Regions from separate parts of the Zhihengliuella flava genome, predicted to be linked through region 3. Evidence: predicted binding sites of a transcription regulator. Region 3 holds the regulator's gene; each other region holds the start of a gene.

Region 1 (6,748 bases), 2.1 Mb from region 3:
CAGCTTGCTGCGCGTCGTCCGCTCCTGGACCAGCAACTACGCGGGCCTCGCGCTCGTCCACCAGCTGGTGACCGACATCGTGGCCGGCGACGTCTCCCGGCGCGAAGCAGTGGAGCGGCTCGCGGAGATCAACCGCAGGCCGAAGCCGTTCCCGCGGTGGGTCGCGGACATGTGCGGCGGCGTCTTCGCGGGCGCGTTTGTGATGTTCATTGGCGGCTCGTGGCTGGGAGCCCTGATCGCGATCGTCTCGTGGATGGGCGTGACCCAGGTCCTGAAACTCTCCGCTCAGTGGCGGATTCCCGAGTTCTTCGCCACCATGTTTTCGGCCGTGCTCATTACCACTGTTGCGCTCGTGCTCTGGAGATTCCACGTGCCCATCGAGCCGGGGATCGTGATCGCCGGCGGCATCATGCTGCTCTTGCCGAGCGCCCGCTTCGTGGCCAGCGCCCAGGATGCCATCAACGGATTCCCCGTCACCGCCATCGGCCGCCTGCTGCCGGCCATGATGATCTTTGCCGCGATCATTACAGGCATCATGACGGGCATCGTCATCGGTGAGTATTCCGGGATCGGCACCATCGACGTGACCCAGATCAGCCAGATCGATTACCCGTGGTGGGTCCTCGCCGCCACCGTGGCCGTGGCGATCACGGCTGGCTCTGTGTTTGAACAGACCTCGGTGAAATTGCTCTTGCCCACGACGGGCGTGGCCCTGCTCGGGTTCGCCACGATGCTGGGCGTTGAGAATGCTGGCGTCGGCGCCCGCTTGGCCCCGGCCCTAGCCGCCGTTGTGATTGGCGCGGCGGGACGACTCGTCGCCCTGCGCCTCGAGGCGCCGCAGATGGTGGTGGCCGTGCCCGCCATGATGTTCTTGCTGCCTGGGCTCATGATCTTCCGGGCCATGTACGGGATCACGGTGGATGAAGTGGACATGTCCTACGGGCTGGCGCAAGTGTTCAACGCGCTGGGCATCATCTTGGCGATCGCCGGCGGTATCGTCTTGGGTGACACGATCGCCCGCCCGCTGACCAAGGGATGGAACACGCACGAGCGCCGCCGCATCCGGCGCCGTTAGGCCCCCGGTCCGGAGCGCGCGCCGCGGTCCTAGAAGAGCGGCTGCGTGCCCGGCGCGGCCTCGGCGGCCGGCAGCTCCCAGCGAATTTCCCGCGCGCCGTGCTGGCGCAGAAAGGCGTTGGCTCGGCTAAAGGGGCGAGACCCAAAGAAGCCGCGCCGCGCCGACAGGGGAGAGGGGTGCGCCGAGGCGATGACCGCCGTCGTTCCCGCCTCCTCGCCGGCGGCCAGCAAGGGGCGCAACTGCTGCGCGTCGCGGCCCCACAGGATCGCGACCAGCGGAGTGCCCGCCGCCGCGCTGTGCTGGGCCAAGGCCGTGATCGCCGCGTCGGTGACGGCCTCCCAGCCCAGTCCGCGGTGCGAGCCGGCCGAGCCCGCGGCCACGGTGAGGACTCGGTTCAGCAGCATGACGCCTTGATCTGCCCAGGGGGTGAGGTCCCCGGTGGCCGGGGGCGGCGCGCCGACGTCGTCGTGTAATTCGCTAAAGATGTTGGCGAGCGAACGCGGGACGGGGCGCACGTGGGCGTCTGCTGCGAAGGCGAACCCGATGGCATGTCCCGGCGTGGGGTAGGGATCCTGGCCGACGATCAGGACACGGACCGACTCCACGGGGAGGGAGAAGGCGCGCAACACGTGCTGCGCGGCAGGCAGTACCTCTTCTCCCTGCTCCCGGCGGCGGGCGACGGCGTGGCGGACGGACTCGAGGTCAGTGGCGGCCGGCGCGAGGGCGGCCGCCCAGTCGGCGGGCAAATCCATGCCCACCATTATGTGGCACGGCGAAGCCGCTCCCGTAGCGGCCAAGCCCCTAAACTGGAGTGTCCGGTCGAGACGAGGGAGAGCATGACGCACGGCGAACTGAGTGAGGTGGAGCGGCAGATGCTGGCGCTCGAAAAGCTTCACTTTAAGTACGCGGGCGCCAAAGAGCAGCAGATTCGCGCTCGCTTCGACTGGGCGCCGACGCACTACTACCAGCGGCTCAACGTGTTAATCGACACTGAGGCCGCGCTGGCCCATGACCCCATGCTGGTCCGCCGGTTGCGTAGACTACGAACGACGCGCCGCCGCGTCGCCGCCCGGCCGGACGACGCCGTGGCCGAGGCCCACCACCCGAGTGCTGCCGCCGACTCATCGAAGGAAGGTCATGAGTAAGTATCCGAGCGACGAGTTCGACCGTGTCCCCGAGTACACCGATCGCCAAGGCGTGCATCGGCTCGGCGCCGGCATGGTTCCCGCCCGTCGCGGCGGGCTGTGGCCCCTGTTGATGTTCGGCGTTGCCGCCCTGATCATCGGTGTGGTGGCGTTCTTTGTGCTGCGCCCCGTGATCGCTGGCGACGACGTCGGAGCGCAGCCCTCGGCGTCCGCTTCGACCTCCGCGAGCGAGTCCGCGAGCGCTGACCCCACGGACTCTGCCTCCGGCGAGGCGACGGATCCTGCGCAGAGTTCGGACAGCGCCGCGGCCAGCGGGTCCCCGGTGCCGGAAACGAGCGAGTCCGCCGATGCGTCTGAGAGCGCTGACGCGGAGGAGTCCGGCGTACTGGACCGTAACTTGCCCGTCGGTGTCTACAACGGGGCCGGGGTATCCGGCCTGGCCAGCGAAAATGCCGCCATCCTGCAAAATGCCGGTTACACGCAGGTCACCTCCGCAAACTGGACGCAGAGCGTCGAGCCAAGCGTGGTGTACTACACCAACGACTGGGCCGCCACGACGGCCCGGGACGTGGCCGACGAGCTTGGCATCTCAACGATCTATCAGACGCCGAACATCCCCACGGAGATTTCTGTGGTGCTGGGGAGCGCAGGCCAGTAGTCACTCATGGCCGCCAGTGGAGGCGTGAGAACTGAGGGCTATCCGCTGCGGCGCCCAGTTGGTAATGTTTTATTACCAACTGGGCGGAATGAGGAGTACATGAGCAGCAAGACCAACTGGGCCGGCAACCTCACCTACGCGGCTCGGCGCATCGTCCGGCCAGAAAGCCGAGCCGAACTCGCGGAGATTCTCTCGGGTGATGAGCCGCTGCGCGTCGTCGGCAGCCGCCACTCCTTCAACACGATCTCCGATACCCCGGGAACGTTGATTGCCACCGACGGGCTCCCGGCGGAGATCGAGGTCGACGCCGCCGCGGGTGTGGTCCGCGTTGGCGGGGGAGTGCGCTACGGTGACCTGGCGCGCGAGCTCGTCGCGCAGGGATATGCGCTGCCGAACCTGGCGTCCCTTCCCCACATCTCCGTCGCCGGGGCGATTGCCACCGGCACCCACGGCTCCGGTGATCGGCTCGGAGCGCTGACCACGTCGGTGCGTGCCTTGACGATCCTGACGCCGACCGGGCAGGAACGGCATTTCGCTCGGGACGATCCGGATTTTGGCGGCGCCGTGGTGCATTTGGGTGCCTTGGGCGTCGTCGTCCAAGTGGAACTAGAGATCGAGCCAGCCTACGACGTCGTCCAGTGCGTCTACGACGGCTTGGACCTGCAGGTGGTGGCCGACCGGCTCGATGAGATCACCGCGAGTGCCACGAGCGTGAGCATCTTTTCTGACTGGGGCTCGGGCCGTGCGGGGCAAATTTGGACGAAGCACCGCGCCGACGCGGGCGAGTCCCCGGCGGGTGAGCTGCTGCCTCGGTTGGGGGCTGTGCTGGCTGACGGCCCGCGACACCCCGTGCCCGGGGGAGACGCTCGGGCCAGTACGGAGCAAGGCGGGATTGCCGGCTCGTGGGCGGACCGCCTGCCGCATTTCCGGCTCGAATTCACCCCATCCAACGGGGCTGAGCTGCAATCCGAATACTTCGTGGACCGCTCCGATGCTCCGGCGGCCATTGCCGCATTGCGCTCCTTGGGCGAGCAGATCGCACCGCTGCTGCAGATCAGTGAAATCCGCACCGTGCGCGGCGATGATTTGTGGCTGAGCCCCGCGGTGGGCCGGGATACTGTGGCGTTCCACTTCACGTGGGTGCCCGATCAGCCGGCCGTGGAGGCACTGCTGCGCCAGATGGAGGCCGTGTTGCCGGCGTCGACGCGCCCGCACTGGGGGAAACTCTGGCAGTACGAACCCGCCCGCGTGACCGAGCTGTTCGAGCGCTGGGACGATTTTGCCGCACTGCGCGCGGAGTGCGATCCCGAGCGGAAGCTGGTCAACGACTTCCTGGCGCGCTTGGGCCTATAAGAGCCCGCGCTGGGATCACGCGGCGAACCTCCCCGGCCGTGAGCGAACGCACTTGCACTCTCCCGGTGAGAGTGCCAATAATTGGATTAGCACTCAGGCGGCTCGACTGCCAGCGGGTGATCCGCTGGTTCGGGGTCGGAGTGCGCCGTGGAATGACGTAGCGAGGGTGCTCGCGGAGGCGTTGCCGAATGACGCCGCCGAACAGAGGCCCGTCCGTCGCGGGCGTTGCGTTCAATCCACTTCCATCGCTTGAATGTCCCGAAAGGACCACACGCCACCATGGCCAAGATGATTGCATTTGACGAGGAAGCTCGCCGCGGCCTCGAGCGCGGCCTCAACACGCTGGCCGACGCCGTGAAGGTGACGCTGGGCCCGCGCGGCCGCAACGTCGTCCTGGAGAAGAAGTGGGGCGCGCCGACCATCACCAACGATGGCGTCTCGATTGCCAAGGAGATCGAGCTCGACGACCCGTACGAGAAGATCGGCGCAGAGCTGGTCAAGGAAGTTGCCAAGAAGACGGACGACGTCGCTGGCGACGGCACCACCACCGCCACCGTTCTGGCCCAGTCCCTGGTGAAGGAAGGCCTGCGCAACGTTGCCGCTGGCGCCGACCCGCTCTCCCTGAAGCGCGGTATTGAGAAGGCCGTTGCCGCCGTCACCGAGGAACTGCTCGCCTCCGCCAACGAGATCGAGACCAAGGAGCAGATCGCTGCTACCGCCTCCATCTCCGCCGGCGACACCCAGATCGGTTCCCTCATCGCTGAGGCACTCGACAAGGTGGGCAAGGAAGGCGTCATCACGGTCGAGGAGTCCAACACCTTCGGCCTGGACCTCGAGCTGACCGAGGGCATGCGCTTCGACAAGGGCTACATCTCCGCCTACTTCGTCTCCGACGCCGAGCGTCAGGAGACCGTGCTGGAGGATCCGTACATCCTCATCGTCAACTCGAAGATCTCCAACATCAAGGACATGGTCCAGATTCTGGAGAAGGTCATGCAGTCGGGCAAGCCGCTCATGATCATCGCCGAGGACGTGGAGGGCGAGGCCCTGGCCACGCTGGTGCTCAACAAGATTCAGGGCCGTTTCAAGTCCGTCGCCGTCAAGGCTCCGGGCTTCGGCGACCGCCGCAAGGCCATGCTGGCCGACATCGCGATCCTCACGGGTGGCCAGGTCATTTCCGAGGAGGTCGGACTCTCCCTCGAGACCGCCGGCCTGGAGATGCTGGGTCAGGCCCGCAAGGTGGTTATCACCAAGGACGAGACCACCATCGTTGAAGGTGCCGGCTCCGCCGAGGAGATCGCTGGCCGCGTGAACCAGATCCGCGCCGAGATCGCCAACACCGACTCCGACTACGACCGCGAGAAGCTGCAGGAGCGCCTCGCCAAGCTGGCTGGCGGCGTGGCCGTCATCAAGGCCGGCGCGGCTACCGAGGTTGAGCTCAAGGAGCGCAAGCACCGCATCGAGGACGCCGTGCGCAACGCCAAGGCTGCCGTCGAAGAGGGCATCGTCGCCGGCGGCGGCGTGGCGCTGCTGCAGGCTGGTGAGCGCGCCTTCGGCAAGCTGGAGCTGAACGGCGACGAGGCCACAGGTGCCAACATCGTCAAGGTGGCCATCGAGGGCCCGCTGAAGCAGATTGCCTTCAACGCTGGCCTCGAGCCGGGCGTCGTGGCCGACAAGGTCAAGGGCCTCGAGGCCGGCTACGGCCTCAACGCTGCGACTGGCGAGTACGAGGACCTGCTGGCCGCGGGCGTCAACGACCCGGTGAAGGTGACTCGCTCCGCGCTGCAGAACGCCGCGTCGATCGCTGGTCTCTTCCTCACCACCGAGGCCGTGGTGGCCGACAAGCCGGAGAAGAACGCTCCGGCCGGTGGCGACGAGATGGCAGGCATGGGCGGCATGGGTGGCATGGGCGGCTTCTAAGCCCCCTGGCCCAACTCACGTTGAGTCCGTGCAGGGCCGCGACACCTTCGGGTGTCGCGGCCCTGCCGCATTTAAGGCGCCGCTGGTCGCAGCTGAGACAACTCGCGCCATAGGTTCTCCCGGGCCGCAGTATCCCACAGTTTCTGGCCCGTTGGGGTCCCAAAGAGGGGCGTGAGCGCGAGCAACGACTCGAGGACGGCCGCGCGGCCGCGAGCAAAGTCGCCGTCGGAGACGTGCGCGTAGTCGCGGCGCACGTCCGCGACATACCGTTGGTAGGCAGGCCAGGGGCGCGCGAGGACCGCAAGGTCCGCGTCGCACAACACCCTCCCGGCGGCGTCGTGTGGTTCCGGTGCGTGGGAAGCGGTCAGGAGGACCAGGCGTTCGACCTCGTTGACCTCGGCCGCAGAGAGAGCTCCCTCCTCACTCAGCGCACTCAGGTGGGTGCGGGCGAGGGCAGCCGAATCCGCCTCGTCCTGGCCAGTTGCGCCGGCATAGACGGCGTCGTGAAACCACGCAGCAAGGAGCAAAGGCCGGCGATCCTCAGCGGAGGCTTCGCCGGCGGCCACGAGGCGGTCGATCCCGCGGAGGACGTCGAGC
Region 2 (6,748 bases), 2.3 Mb from region 3:
GCCACGTGCGGAAGTTGGCCAAGAGCTCGCCGTCGGCAAACGGCAAGTAGCCGTGCATCATCGCGGAAACACCGAGCGAGGCGAGGCCGCTGAGGGACACACCGTAGGTGGACGTGACGGCTACCCGGAGATCGGCGAAGGCCGCCTGCATGCCGGAAACGGCATCTTCCAGTGCGTACGTCCAGTACCCGTCCACCAACTGGTTTTCCCACGCGTGGCTGCCGGTGGCCAGTGGGCGGCACTCCTCGTCGATGAGGCAGGCCTTGATGTTCGTGGAGCCGAACTCGATGCCTAAGCTGACCCGGCCGTCGGCGATAGCCGTCCGGGCGCTCTCCAGCGCGTGGGGGTCCAGCGACGTCTGCTCAGCCATTGAGAGTCCTTTTCCTGCGATGAGGCACCGATTGTGGTGGTCGTCATAGATGTTAGCGCTAACAATCGGTGACGCGCAACACAGGGTTCTGTGACTCAGCCCCCGGGGGGTGCGGTACTGCTGCGCACCACGATCTCTGGAGCGAAAGCGTTCTGATCGCCCGTCGGCGTTCCGAGCAGGGCGTCGACAGCGGCCGCCCCCACGGCGGCAAACGGCTGCCGCACCGTGGTCAAGGCAGGGATGTAGTAGGCCGAGCTCTGCAGGTCATCGAACCCGACCACGGAGACATCATCCGGCACGCACAGGCCGCGCTCCCAAAAGGCGCGGAGCAGGCCGATCGCCAGATAATCGTTGGCGGCGAAGACGGCGCTAGGCCCGCGACCGTCCGCAATCCGCGCGGCGATCGTGCAACCGACCTCGTACCCGCGGGCCGCGGACCAGTCCCCCGCAGGGACCACGTCCCCGTCCACGCCGGCGGCCCGGAGCGTGAGGCGCCAGCCCACCTCGCGTTCGGTCGCGTCGAACCAGCCCGGCGGACCACTGACGTGATCAATCCGGCGATGGCCCAGATCAATCAGGTGCTCTGTGGCGCGCTGGGCGCCCAGCCGCTGATCGACATGGACGTAGCGCACCGGCGCCGGCGATTCGAGGTGGGCCGGCGTACCGATGACGACCACGGGCACGCGCCACTCGGCCTCGGTGATGACCTGCGTGACGTCGTTCAGCGGTGCCACCACGACGACGCCGTCGACCCCCTGATCCATCAGGTGGTCGAGCGCGAGCGCGGCCGAGCGCGAGTCATAGCCATCGAGCGAGCTGACGGACACAAAATAACCGGCGGACCGTGCGGCGACCTCGATGGCCAGGACCGTGGATTGCGGCCCAAAGTACGCGCCACCGACCGAGAGAATACCAATGGTGGAGGAACGGGCCGTCGCCAAGGCGCGGGCCGCGCGGTTGCGCCGATACCCGAGGTCATCGATGGCGGCAAGGACCCTGTCACGGGTCTCGGGGCGCACGTTGGGGTGGTCGTTCAGGACGCGGGAGACGGTTTGGTGCGAGACGCCGGCGCGTGCCGCAACGTCAGCCATGGAGGGCGGGCGGTCCATCACGTCAACCTCCGGCGGCGATGGTGGGCGTCATTGCTCATGGCTACGGATACTACAACGCCCCGCCAGCGCAGGGTGCGCAAGCGGGGCGTTGTCGTGGGGGCGCGAAGAGGAGTTAGTCCTCTTCCTCCTCCGGCTTCTCAGCCACCAAGGTTTCGGTGGTGAGCACCAGTGCCGCGATGGACGCGGCGTTCTGCAGCGCCGAGCGCGTGACCTTGACGGGGTCAATCACACCCGCTGCCAGCAGGTCCTCGTACTCGCCAGTCTTGGCGTTGAAGCCATGGTTCGGATCCAGATCCGCCACGCGGGCTGCCACGACGTAGCCGTCGAAGCCAGCGTTCTCGGCGATCCAGCGCACCGGCTGCACCAGCGCACGGCGGACGATGCCGACGCCCGCTGCTGCGTCACCGGTCAACGCGGTGACGGACTCGTCGGTGTCCAGCACGGACAGCGCATTGACCAGAGCGGTGCCACCGCCGGCCACGATGCCGTCCTCGAGCGCCGCGCGGGTCGAGGACACGGCATCCTCGATACGGTGCTTGCGCTCCTTGAGCTCCACCTCGGTGGCGGCGCCCACGCGAATCACTCCGATGCCGCCGGAGAGCTTGGCGAGGCGCTCCTGCAGCTTCTCGCGGTCCCAATCCGAGTCGGTGCGGGAGATCTCGGCCTTGATCTGGTCGACGCGGCCCTGCACATCGGCGTCGTCCCCGGCGCCATCCACAATCGTGGTGGCGTCCTTGGTGACGGTGACACGGCGAGCCGTGCCGAGCACCTCGAGGCCGACCTGGTCCAGCTTCAAGCCGAGGTCTGGGGAGACCACCTGGGCGCCGGTGAGGATCGCGATGTCCTGCATCATGGCCTTGCGGCGATCGCCGAAGCCCGGGGCCTTGATCGCCACGGCGTTCAGCGTGCCGCGCAGCTTGTTGACCACCAGCGTGGACAGGGCTTCGCCCTCCACGTCTTCAGCAATGATCAACAGCGGCTTCTTGGACTCGAGCACCTTCTCCAGCACCGGCAGGAAGTCCTGCACGGTGGAGATCTTGCCCGAGTTGATCAGAACGTAAGCGTCCTCGAGGACGGCTTCCTGGCGCTCCGGGTCCGTGACCATGTGCGGGGACAGGTAGCCCTTGTCGAACTGCATGCCCTCGGTGATCGCCAGCTCAGTCTGCGTGGTGTTGGACTCTTCGATGGTGATGACACCGTCGGTGCCCACCTTCTCGAAGGCCTGCGCCAGCAGCTCGCCCACTTCGTCGTTCTGGGCGGAGATGGCGGCCACGTTGGCCACGTCCTGACCCTCAACGGCGCGCGCGTTCTCGGACAAACGAGCGGACACCGCGGCAACTGCCGTCTCGATGCCACGCTTGACGTCGCCCGGAGCCGCACCAGCGGCCACGTTGCGCAGGCCTTCCTTGACGAGGGCCTGTGCCAGCACGGTGGCGGTGGTGGTGCCGTCGCCGGCGATGTCATTCGTCTTGGTCGCCACTTCCTTGGCGAGCTGAGCACCGAGGTTCTCGTAGGAGTCCTCGAGCTCGATCTCGCGGGCGATCGTGACGCCATCGTTGGTGATGGTCGGTGCGCCAAATTCCTTGGCGAGGACCACGTTGCGGCCGCGCGGGCCGAGCGTGACCTTGACGGTATCGGCCAGCTTGTCGATGCCGGCTTCAAGCGCCTTGCGAGCTTCGTCGTTGAACGATAGCTGCTTTGCCATACTGTTCACTCCTTTAGAGCGGCTTCAGGCCCCGGCCAATCCAGCCGGGACCTCAAGACGTAGAAGACTTACTTCTCGACGACAGCCAGGACGTCGCGGGCGGACAGCACGAGGTACTCTGCGCCACCGACCTTGACCTCGGTTCCGCCGTACTTGGAGTAGATGACGACGTCGCCTTCGTTGACGTCGACCGGAACGCGGTTGCCCTTGTCATCGAAGCGGCCCGGGCCCACGGCCACGACCTTGCCCTCCTGGGGCTTTTCCTTAGCGGTGTCCGGGATGACCAGACCGGAAGCGGTGGTCTGCTCAGCTTCCAGCTGCTGAACAACGATGCGATCCTCGAGAGGCTTGATGGAGACCGACATGCGGCTCTCTCCTTTGCGTGAGTTACCAATGGTTACTGGGGCCAAAAGGGATGTAACCAACCGTCGTCGCGGTGCCAGTTGGTAGTTCCTCAGGCTTTAGCACCCGACCGTGCCGAGTGCTAATCACACTTTATGGAACCGCTGGCACTCATGCAAGGGGACTGCTAATTTTCGGATGCGGGGCGCGCGATGGTCGCCGCCCCAATCTCCTGCAGCAGCACGTCCCAGACCTGAGCTGACGGGACCGGAGACAACTCGGTTCCGCCATTCTCCAAGGCGCCTACCGCGTAGTGTCCGGCACTTCCCGCGTTCAACCAGCTGCGCTTGAATTCGGTCCCTTCGATCTCGAAGTTCCAGGCAAACCACGGCTGCTCAAAGAGTCGACGTGAAGCCGCATCGGCTTCGGGAGGGGAGGAAAGCAACCCATCGCAGCCGCGCATGAATTCCCCGGCAGCAAGCCCGGTCACGTTGCCGGCAACGCTCCACGCCGGTCCGACTCCAGCCCAGGCCGCGATCAATCCGGGAATCGCTTCGGTCTGTATGAGGTCGAGCCGCCCGTATCCTTCGCGCGTACGCTCGCCTGCCCCAGCGCCATGCACCAGTTCCGAGGCGGGAGCCCCCGCCAGAACGAACGCCCGACCGGCACCCGCAAAGATGCGCAGCTGAGTGTTCACGCCACCATGCCGACCATCGACGGAAATAGCGAACTCCGGTTGGCGCAGGGTGTCAAACATCATTTCAAGGGTCGGCTCAAAACGACCTTCGGTATCCATGAGACCGGCCGCAGAGAGCTGCCCGACGGCGTTGCGATGGCTGAGCAGGTCGAAGCGCCCCAGCCGGTGCCTGCTGCGCTGCTGCAATAAAAATTCACTGGTCTCCTCATCCACGAGGGGGCCCTCCGAAGCGAACACCTGCACGGCGGGAAGCTTGGAGAGGTCCTCAACCGGGTGACCAGCCAGCTCTGTCAGCCAAGCGTCGTACGTCGGCTCGCGCACACCCGTTCGCGGATCAGCATCCGCAGGCCCGGGACCATGCGGCCCTCCTTGCCGGTCCCATGCGAGGGTCCCCAGCATGAAGGCGTTACCTTCGAACACCTCGTAAGCCAGCCGAATGGGCGACGTCGTCGTCACCTCCAAGGCGTACCCGCCGCGCACCACAAGGAACCGCTCGACGACGAGGCTCATCCCACCGCCCGCGTAGGTAAAGCGCTGCCGCCGAGCTTCACTCCCATCAACGTCCACTTCGTCGTGCGAAATAAAGTGACACTCGTTGAAGAGGGCTCGTGACGTCGCCAGCGAGTAGGCGGACAGCGCGGCGAGGGAACTGGCGTAGCTCGTTTCCCGGAAAACGACGTTGGGGCGAAATTCGAGGCCGGGCACCTCTGGGTGGGCAAAGGCTGCCGTGGCGCCACGCGCCTCGACCGCTACCCACGCCTCGGGAAGGGCAACGTGCAGGGCGCCGAAATCTCGACGCGACCACCCTGTGGGAAGTTCATTCTGAACGCTCATCATGCTCCTCCTTGGATCGAGGCGGCTGTTGCGCACGTGGAACGCCCAAACGGCCGTGCAATTTTCCACCCGGGCGCAAGTCTCGGCTGAGCGGGTCATCGCCCCGCCGAATCTCGTCGGCCATCTCTTCGATCCATTTAGGCAGCAAAAATTTTGGCAGCCAGAACATGCCAACTATTCCCGTGAGGAGGCTGGTGACGAAGACGGCGAAGAGCACGAGCACCACCAGTCCGAGCAACGGGTTTCCCCTCGTGGCGACATCCATCAGGACGGAGAGGACCAGCAAACTAGCGAAGGCGATGCCCAGATACAGTCCTGCAAGCCCTGGCCAACCGGGGAAGAATGATTTCAAAGCCAGCCATGCAACATACTTGTTTCGATAAGCGAGGATTCCGGAGGCGATCAGCACGACACTCATCACTCCGAGAATGGTTATCTGGATCCAGTCATCCACTAGCGCTTGTCCTCCTCGAGCCTGCTCCAACGCTCATCAGAAAATAGAACTCCACGTATCCGACACGAAATCACCGACATCTTCGGCCACATCCCCGATGCCGTCGGCGATATCTGTCACGGTATCCGCTGCCCAGTCCTTCACCCCCGTGGCGTCCAGCACATAGGAGAGACCAATACCGATGCCGAAGCCGACCACCGTGCCCAGTGGGCCGCCGATCGCAGTGCCGATCGCTGCGCCTGTCATGCCGGCCGCAATGTCCAGGCCGACCTTCGTCGTACCCTTCAACGTCGCCTCGTAGAGCGCCCGATTATGGATCTGCTCGCTCGTCCAGTCCGGGTGTTCTTGGAGCAGCTCTTCCTTCGCGTCGGCGTATTCATCGGCATAGGTCATGCCAGCAGTGATCAGCGTCATCACCGGCCCAGCACCCTTGGCGAACTTCGTCCACCCCTTGCTGTCGATGAAATCGTCGACGGTACTCGCCAGCTTCTGATCCGCACGCCACCAAGATGGCCGGTTTCCTGGTGTGATCGGCCGCCACCGCTCGGGGAATCGCTCAACGAGATCCCGGTACGCCTGTGAGCGCTTGTAGAGGAACTCGTTGACCTCGGGCTTGAGGTTGAGCAACTGCCGCTGCGTCCACGTCATCGCCGTGACTGTCTCGGTGGTCAGGGTCCGCACTTGGGCCTGAACCAATGTCACAGTCGCGATGTAGCGACCGTTCGGCGTCACGATGGTTCGAGTGGGCACCTGTATCGCGGTGAGTTTCCACTGCTGGAATGTTGTCTTCACCACCGTGATACGCGTGAACTCAACATCCTTGAACTGCGTCAGAGTCAGGCCAGCGCCGAGCAGCCCAGAAGCGATGCCTCCTTCCTTGGAGGTAATCGCTTCAACAAAACCGGGCGATGTAACGTCGACCTCGTTGATGTCCTTGGCACACCGATCCGCCGCCGCGATCAAGTCTTCGCCAAGAGCATCAATTTTTCCTTGGATCTCACGCTCGGACCCGTACCCCGACGTCGGATTCTCCGTCGATTCGTCTCCAGAGTTCTCGTTGCTGTTGAAGGTCGAAACTCGCCCTAGGAGGGTTGTGCGTCGCTCCTTGAGGTCCTCGACCGTGTCGCAAAACGTCTCCAGATGACCGCAAATGCGCTCACTGGCAACGCTCACCGCGGCCCCGTGGGCCAGCGGAAGGGTCATCGCCTGAACGACCTTGTCACGGCCCTCACCT
Region 3 (6,748 bases):
TGACTCGCCTCGTGAGGCCATCGCGAAGATCTACGGCACCAGCGCTGAGAGGTTTATGAAACACCGCATAACTACGCACTCTCGAGTATCAGTACGGCAACGGTTATCCCCAGCACGGGATTTTCGCGCGCAAGCAGCACCCTCGTATGGCAATCTGAAAGACCTGTGCCAGAAATGGCTTGTCCGCTGTCCACCGCCCGAAAGACCTCACCGAGTGCCCAGTATCCACCTCAGCAGATCACTCCGCCTGACCGGTGCCGCGGTCGCAGCCGCTGTGGTTGCCACCGCGTGTGCACCCCAGGCAGCGATCGCACCCCAGGCGGACAGCATGACGAGCGCTCCTGCGGTGACGCTGGATCAGGAGTCCGCCGCACGCAGCGCGCGGCAGGAATCGGTGACCTCCACCAAGCTGACCCCGGTGTACTGGTTCGGGGACGTTGACGGCGCACCACGCCTCTACCGCGAGTTCGTCCACGGCCAAGACCACGGGGATCCGATCGCGACCAGCATCCACTACATGCTCTCGGCCCAGCCGTTCGATCCGGACTACTCATCCGTATGGCAGGCCACGGAAGACCTCGGCACGTCCATCAGCACGGACAACGTCATCACGGTCGACATCGGTGGGGACGCCTTCGATGCTGATCTCTCACCCGAGCGCGCCGATGCAGCGGTACAACAACTGGTCTTCACCGCCACAGCCGCCGCGTGGAACGCGGGCCTACTCTCTGAGGGCGCCCAACCTCGTGTGCAGCTCTTAATCGACGGCCGGTCGGACCGCCCCGCATTTGGCCACGTCAAGCTCAATCGCCCCATACCTCGACGCGGTGAATATCAGGCCCCCGTCTGGCTCATCTCTCCGCAACACGGAAGTGAACGCTCCAGTGGGGAGCTTGAGATCTCTGGTGTGGCGGAACACTTTGCGCAGGGGCTTCGCTGGCGTGTCCGGCCCCTCGACTCCGACTCAGCGCAACAGTCCGGGGCCGTTACGGAGCAGGCCGAGGACGGCCTGTATGCGCTGGCGTTGGACCTCCCCGCCGGAACGTACGAAGTCTCCGTGTGGGGGCTCACGGAAGAGGGCGAGCGACGGGCTGAGGATTCCAAGACCTTTAGCGTCGGCGGAAAGGGCTCATGACCCACTGCACCCGCTCCATGCACTCCCCCGGGCTAAAGCTCCCCCACCAGATGCCGGACGAGAACGACTCCCGCCGGGCCGGCGGTTCCTGCGCGAAGCACATGCTGGCCCAAGAGGACCGGCCGAGCACCGGCACGCGTGAGCTGCTCTAGCTCAGCCGGCGAAATACCGCCCTCGGGGCCGACCACTAGCCCCAGCTCCGTCAGGTCTGGTTGATCTGCCATCAGGTCGGTGACCGCCTCGGCGAGCGGCTGAGTCGCGGCCTCGTGCAGGACCAGCACCGCACGCGCGGCGTCAGCGGCAATCCACGCGCTCAGTTCCGTCGTCGTCACCGCAGCGTCGACGTCCGGCTCATAGGCGCGGCGGGACTGCTTGACTGCTGCGCGCACCGTTGCGGCCCACTTCGAGCGGCCCTTCTGGGCCTTATCCCCGGACCAACGAACCACGCAACGCTCCGCTTGCCAGGGCACCACACGACTGACGCCCAGCTCCACCGCTGCCTCGACGGCCTGCGTGTCTCGATCCCCCTTAGCCAGAGCCTGAATCAGCGTCACCCGCCGGGCGGGGCGAGGTTCGTCCATGACCTGCTCCACCCGCGCCTCGAGGTGGCGCTTGGAGACCGTCTCGACAGTCGTCACCAATCGGCGACCTCTGCCATCCATCAGGTCAATTCTTTCGCCCGCCCGCACCCGCTTAACCGTGACCGCATGATGGCCTTCGTCGCCAGACAGCGCGACGACGTCGCCGACCGCCGCATGATCCGCGACGGCCGGCTCAATGACGAAGGCCTGGTTGCTCATCAGCCGCGGTGACCGAACTTGTCCCGCAGCCGCGTGAAGACGTTCCCGCGATCGGCGAGGCGCCCCTCGGCATGCTCTTCACCGCGCAATTCGGCGAGTTGCTCAACCAACGCGCGCTGCTCATCGGTCAGCTTCGTCGGGGTCTCCACTTGGAAGTGGACCACAAGGTCACCGCGGCCTGAGCCGCGCAGTCGTGGCACGCCCAGCTCTCGGAGCCGCACCTTGGTGCCGGACTGCGTTCCGGGGTCAACCGTGATGTCCTGCTCACCGTCGAACGTCTCAAACTTGAGGTCCGTGCCGAGCACGGCGGCGGTCATGGGAATGGGCATGGTCGCGTGGAGGTCGTTGCCGTCACGTTCGAAGATCTTGTGGCGGCGTACCTCGATTTCGACATACAGATCGCCGTTAGGCCCGCCGCCCAAGCCGGCCTCACCCTGCCCGCCGAGGTGGATGCGCGTGCCGGAGGCCACGCCGGCCGGGATCTTGAGCTGCTTGGTCACACGTTCGCGGACTCGCCCTTGACCATTGCACTCGTGGCACGGATTCGGAATGGTGTTGCCAAAGCCGCGGCAAATGTGGCACGTCTCGAGGCTCATCATGGTGCCCAGCATGGATCGCACCGGCCGCTGGACTTGGCCGCGGCCCTGGCAGTTGGTGCACGTTTCAGGTTGCGTGCCCGGCTGGCAGCACGACCCCTCACAGGCCTTGCAGGTGACGGCCGTTTCGATGTCCAGCGGGTGCACGACACCCTGCACCGCGTCCTTGAGGTCGATCGTGGCCGTAATCAGCGCGTCCCGGCCCGGTTGGGTTCGGGAGACAGGACCCTGCTGTGCGCCGCCGCCGAAGAATTGCTCGAAGATGTCTCCGAAGCCCCCAAAACCACCGCCGCCGAAGCCGCCGCCGGCCGGAGCACCGTTCTCGTCGCCAGTGGCATCGTAGTTCTGCCGCTTTTGCGGGTCGGACAGAACTTCATAGGCCCGGCTGACCTCTTTGAACTTGTCGGCGACGTCCTCGCCCGGATTCACGTCCGGGTGAAGCTTCCGGGCCATCTTACGGTAGGCCTTCTTGATCTCCTCGGCGGAGGCGTCTTGGGCCACGCCGAGGACGTCATAGTAATTGCTCACGGTGTTCGCAAGGTCCTTTCGAACTGGTCTGAAGGATGCGACGCGGGTTCTCGCGCGCCGAACAGGTCTAGGTGGAAAGTATGCGGGAGAGGTATCGAGCGATAGCTCGCACTGCGGCCATCGAAGAACTGTAGTCCATGCGGGTCGGTCCCAGCACGCCGACCTTGGCGGCTTGGTCCGGGCCGTAGGCCGTGGCCACGAGCGAGGTCTCCTCGAATCCGTCGTAAAAGTTCTCGCGGCCGATCCGCACAGCGATTCCGCGACGGTCGAGTTCTAGCTCCGAGAGGAGCCGCAGCAGGACCACTTGCTCCTCAAGGGCTTCCAGAACCGGGGTGATGGTCAGGGAAAAATCTCTGTTGGAGCGGGCGAGGTTGGCAGTGCCGGCCATGACGATCCTGTCCGTCACCCGGTGATCCGAGAGGGCAGCTAGTGCCGTTCCCACCCGGGTACCCGCATCGTGCAGGTGGTGGGGCAGGGTCTCGACGACGGCGGCACAAAGCCGAGCGATCTCCTCGAGCCGAGCGTTCGCGAGACCGCGCAGCAGCGCGTTCTTCACTAGGTGGAGGTCATCTTCGCTGAGTTCGGGATCGAGTTGGGCCACGCGCTGATCAACGTGCCCATTGGAGGCAATCAGGACCACCAGGGTCCGTCCACCGCCCAGGCCGACCAGCTCGATGTGGCGCACCACACTGCGACTAAACTGCGGCACCTGCAACACGGCCACTTGGTTGGTCAGCTGAGCTAGTAACCGAACCGTGCGTTCCATGACCTCGTCAACATCGCTGGCCCCATCAATGAGCGCCTGGATGGCACGTCGCTCCGCCGCAGACAAGGGCCGAACGTCCTCAATCCGGTCGACGAAACGGCGATAGCCCTGCTCGGTCGGGATTCGCCCCGAGGAGGTGTGCGGGGCCACGATCAGCCCTTCCTCTTCAAGCTGGGCCATGTCATTGCGGATCGTTGCAGCCGAGACGCCTAGCTGATGGCGGTCCAGCAACATCTTGGACCCCACCGGCTCTCGCGAATGTACGAAGTCCTCGACGATGGCTCGCAAGACTTCGAGGCGGCGTGCTTCCGACATCGTTCCCTCCGTCCCCGCTCACTTAGCACTCGACACGTTCAAGTGCTAAGTCTAATACGTTGGACCCGTTGTTAGCATGGTCAGCATCTCACTGCTGGCGAACAGACGCCGCACCGGTGTCCGTTGGCCCCTCGGGCCGCGAGACCTCAGTCCCCCGCGAGGGGCTGTCCGCCGCCCTGTCACCCCGGAAGGATGCGCGTGTTCGACTACTCGTGGGGCGCTCAAGAGCTCACGAAACCGAAGCCACAGCAGCTCACTCAAGTGCCCGTCGAACGTGGGATGGTCCTCGAGGACGCTGAGTCGGGTTGGGTCGGCGCCGTCGTTGGCCTCGAGAAGGCTGGGGGAATGATGGTGATGGCCCTCGAAGATCGCCGCGGGCGCACCAAGTCATTCCCCGTCGGGTTTGGGTTTCTCCTGGACGGACAACCGGTCGAGATCGTCCCGCCCCGTCCCGCCGCCTCGACCGCAGCCCAGAGACGCACAGCCTCTGGATCGGTTCGGGTAGAGAGTGCCCGCGCACGCACCGCACGAGCCAGCCGCATCTGGGTCGAGGGCAAGCACGACGCCGAACTCGTTGAGAAGGTCTGGGGTGACGACCTCCGCGTAGAAGGCATCGTCGTCGAGCCCCTGCACGGGGTCGACGACCTCGCGGGGATGATCAGCGACTTTGCGCCAGGACCCGGGCGGCGGCTCGGCATTCTGGTCGATCACCTGGTGGAAGGCTCGAAGGAATCGCGCATCGCCGCCGAGGCCCTCCGGGTTCCTGGCGCCTCCTCCCACGTCCTCATCGTCGGCCACCCCTACGTCGACGTCTGGCAAGCCATCAAGCCCAGTACCCTCGGAATCACCACGTGGCCCACCGTGCCGCGCGGCACAGATTGGAAGACCGGGATCCTACGTGGGCTTGGATGGCCCCATGAGTCGGCGGCCGACGTAGCGCTGGGCTGGAAGCGATTGCTGGGTTCCGTCAACTCGTACGCAGACCTCGAGCCGTCGCTCCTCGGCCGCGTGGAAGAGGTCATCGATTTCTTGACCGCCCCGCGCGAGTGATGTGCCTCTCACATCCTCTGCTGCACACTTCGAGCCATTCGCAGCGTTAGAGTTGACCCTGTCGAGCGGACTCGCGCTCCTGCGAGCCGTCGTCGTCAAGACATCGTGAAGGAGTACAGGTGAACGAACAGAGGCCTGGTTCCCCCGGGGATTCCCATGCTGGCCCGTCGGGCGCCCAATTCGAGGGTTCCTCATCCGCGGCAGCGCCGCTGACCCCAAGCCAAGACCGGCAGTGGGCAACGATGGCCCACTTTGGTGCGATCCTCGGTTGTGTTCCCGCAGCGGTCATCTACTACGTCTATCGCGAGCGCGGCGCCTTCACGGCTCAGGAATCCAAGGAAGCCCTGAATTTCACATTGCCTCTCACCATCGCCGCGGTGGTGTTCAATATTTTGACCTTGATCCCTGTCGTCGGCGGCTTCTTCGCCCTGCTCGCGGTGGCCACGTGGGTTTTCGTCTCAGTCTCTGGTGTCGTCGCCGGCCTCGAGGCCAATCGGGGGCGCCCGTACCGCTACCGCTTCAACCTGCGCCTGATTCAGTAGCCAAGCCATCTCAGGCAGAAAACTGGGCTGCGGTTCTAGAAACCCAGCACTTGACGAACGACGGCGTCGGCCAACAGACGTCCCCGCAGGGTCAGCTGCAACACCCCGCTAAGGGCCTGACGCCCGTCAATGAGCCCGTCCGCAATCAGGGCTCCGACACGCGGTCGCGCTGCATCCGGGAGCACGTCGAGTGGCAGTCCCTCACGCAGGCGAGTACCGAGCATGACGCGTTCGAGCAGGCGCGCCTCTGCATCTGGTTGCTCGCGACCCGCGGCCGGAGATTCTCCAGCAGCGACACGCTGTTGGTACGCGGCAGGGTGCTTGACGTTCCACCAGCGCACTCCGCCAACGTGCGAGTGGGCACCGGGCCCGACGCCCCACCAGTCGGCGTCGCGCCAATACGCCAAGTTGTGCCGGCATTCTGCTTCCGCCTGCAGCGCCCAATTCGATACCTCGTACCACCGGTAACCGGCGCTCGAGAGCATCTCTTCGGCCAATTCATACTTATCCGCGTGGTCGTCGTCATCGACGTCGGGCACCTCGCCGCGGCGGATCTGTGCGGCGAGCTTGGTCCCCTCTTCAATGATGAGGGCATACGCCGAGACATGGTCCGGAGCGTAAGAGATGGCCTCGCTCAGGCTGGTGCGCCAGTCCTCGAGGCTCTCGCCCGGCGTGCCGTAAATGAGGTCCACGCTCACGCTCAGTCCAGCCTCACGCGCCCACTGCACGGCTAAGGGGACTCGTGACGGCCGATGCGTCCGGTCCAATACACGCAGCACGTGCGGCACCGCAGACTGCATGCCCAAGGACACGCGCGTAAACCCACCCGCTGCGAGGGTTCTAAACGTCTGCGGCGTCACAGATTCCGGGTTCGCCTCAGTCGTAATTTCAGCATCCTCAGCCAGCCCCCAGGACTGCCGAATGGTCTCGAGGATGCTGACAAGGTCCTCCGCGGGCAGCAACGTCGGCGTACCGCCGCCAAAAAACACCGTGCCGGCGGGACGAGGGACCACACC

Evidence for each region. The regulator HrcA, encoded in region 3, represses chaperone genes, less so after heat shock. The targets are predictions, from matches to a motif close to TTNGCACTCGNNNNNNNCGAGTGCNAA.
Region 1: groL (chaperonin GroEL) is a predicted target of HrcA. The motif match lies at 4,318-4,344, and genes of this name have one in related genera.
Region 2: groES (co-chaperone GroES) is a predicted target of HrcA. The motif match lies at 3,649-3,675, and genes of this name have one in related genera.

The regions. Positions count from the first base shown of each region.
Region 1 covers NZ_JADOTZ010000001.1:2,191,736-2,198,483, forward strand. The annotation lists gene IW252_RS13735 (threonine/serine exporter family protein) at 1-1,075, shown strand, start outside; gene IW252_RS10105 (uracil-DNA glycosylase) at 1,105-1,827, opposite strand; gene IW252_RS10110 (DUF3263 domain-containing protein) at 1,912-2,220, shown strand; gene IW252_RS10115 (LytR C-terminal domain-containing protein) at 2,213-2,878, shown strand; gene IW252_RS10120 (FAD-binding protein) at 2,978-4,231, shown strand; gene groL (chaperonin GroEL) at 4,511-6,151, shown strand; gene IW252_RS10130 (DUF4031 domain-containing protein) at 6,223-6,748, opposite strand, start outside.
Region 2 covers NZ_JADOTZ010000001.1:2,451,470-2,458,217, reverse strand. The annotation lists gene IW252_RS11320 (FGGY-family carbohydrate kinase) at 1-370, opposite strand, end outside; gene IW252_RS11315 (LacI family DNA-binding transcriptional regulator) at 466-1,479, opposite strand; gene groL (chaperonin GroEL) at 1,595-3,187, opposite strand; gene groES (co-chaperone GroES) at 3,256-3,552, opposite strand; gene IW252_RS11300 (hypothetical protein) at 3,717-5,060, opposite strand; gene IW252_RS11295 (hypothetical protein) at 5,044-5,514, opposite strand; gene IW252_RS11290 (hypothetical protein) at 5,551-6,748, opposite strand, start outside.
Region 3 covers NZ_JADOTZ010000001.1:111,488-118,235, reverse strand. The annotation lists gene IW252_RS00640 (GerMN domain-containing protein) at 329-1,135, shown strand; gene IW252_RS00635 (16S rRNA (uracil(1498)-N(3))-methyltransferase) at 1,168-1,935, opposite strand; gene dnaJ (molecular chaperone DnaJ) at 1,935-3,059, opposite strand; gene hrcA (heat-inducible transcriptional repressor HrcA) at 3,127-4,140, opposite strand; gene IW252_RS00620 (DUF3097 domain-containing protein) at 4,339-5,190, shown strand; gene IW252_RS00615 (DUF4870 domain-containing protein) at 5,310-5,732, shown strand; gene hemW (radical SAM family heme chaperone HemW) at 5,768-6,748, opposite strand, start outside.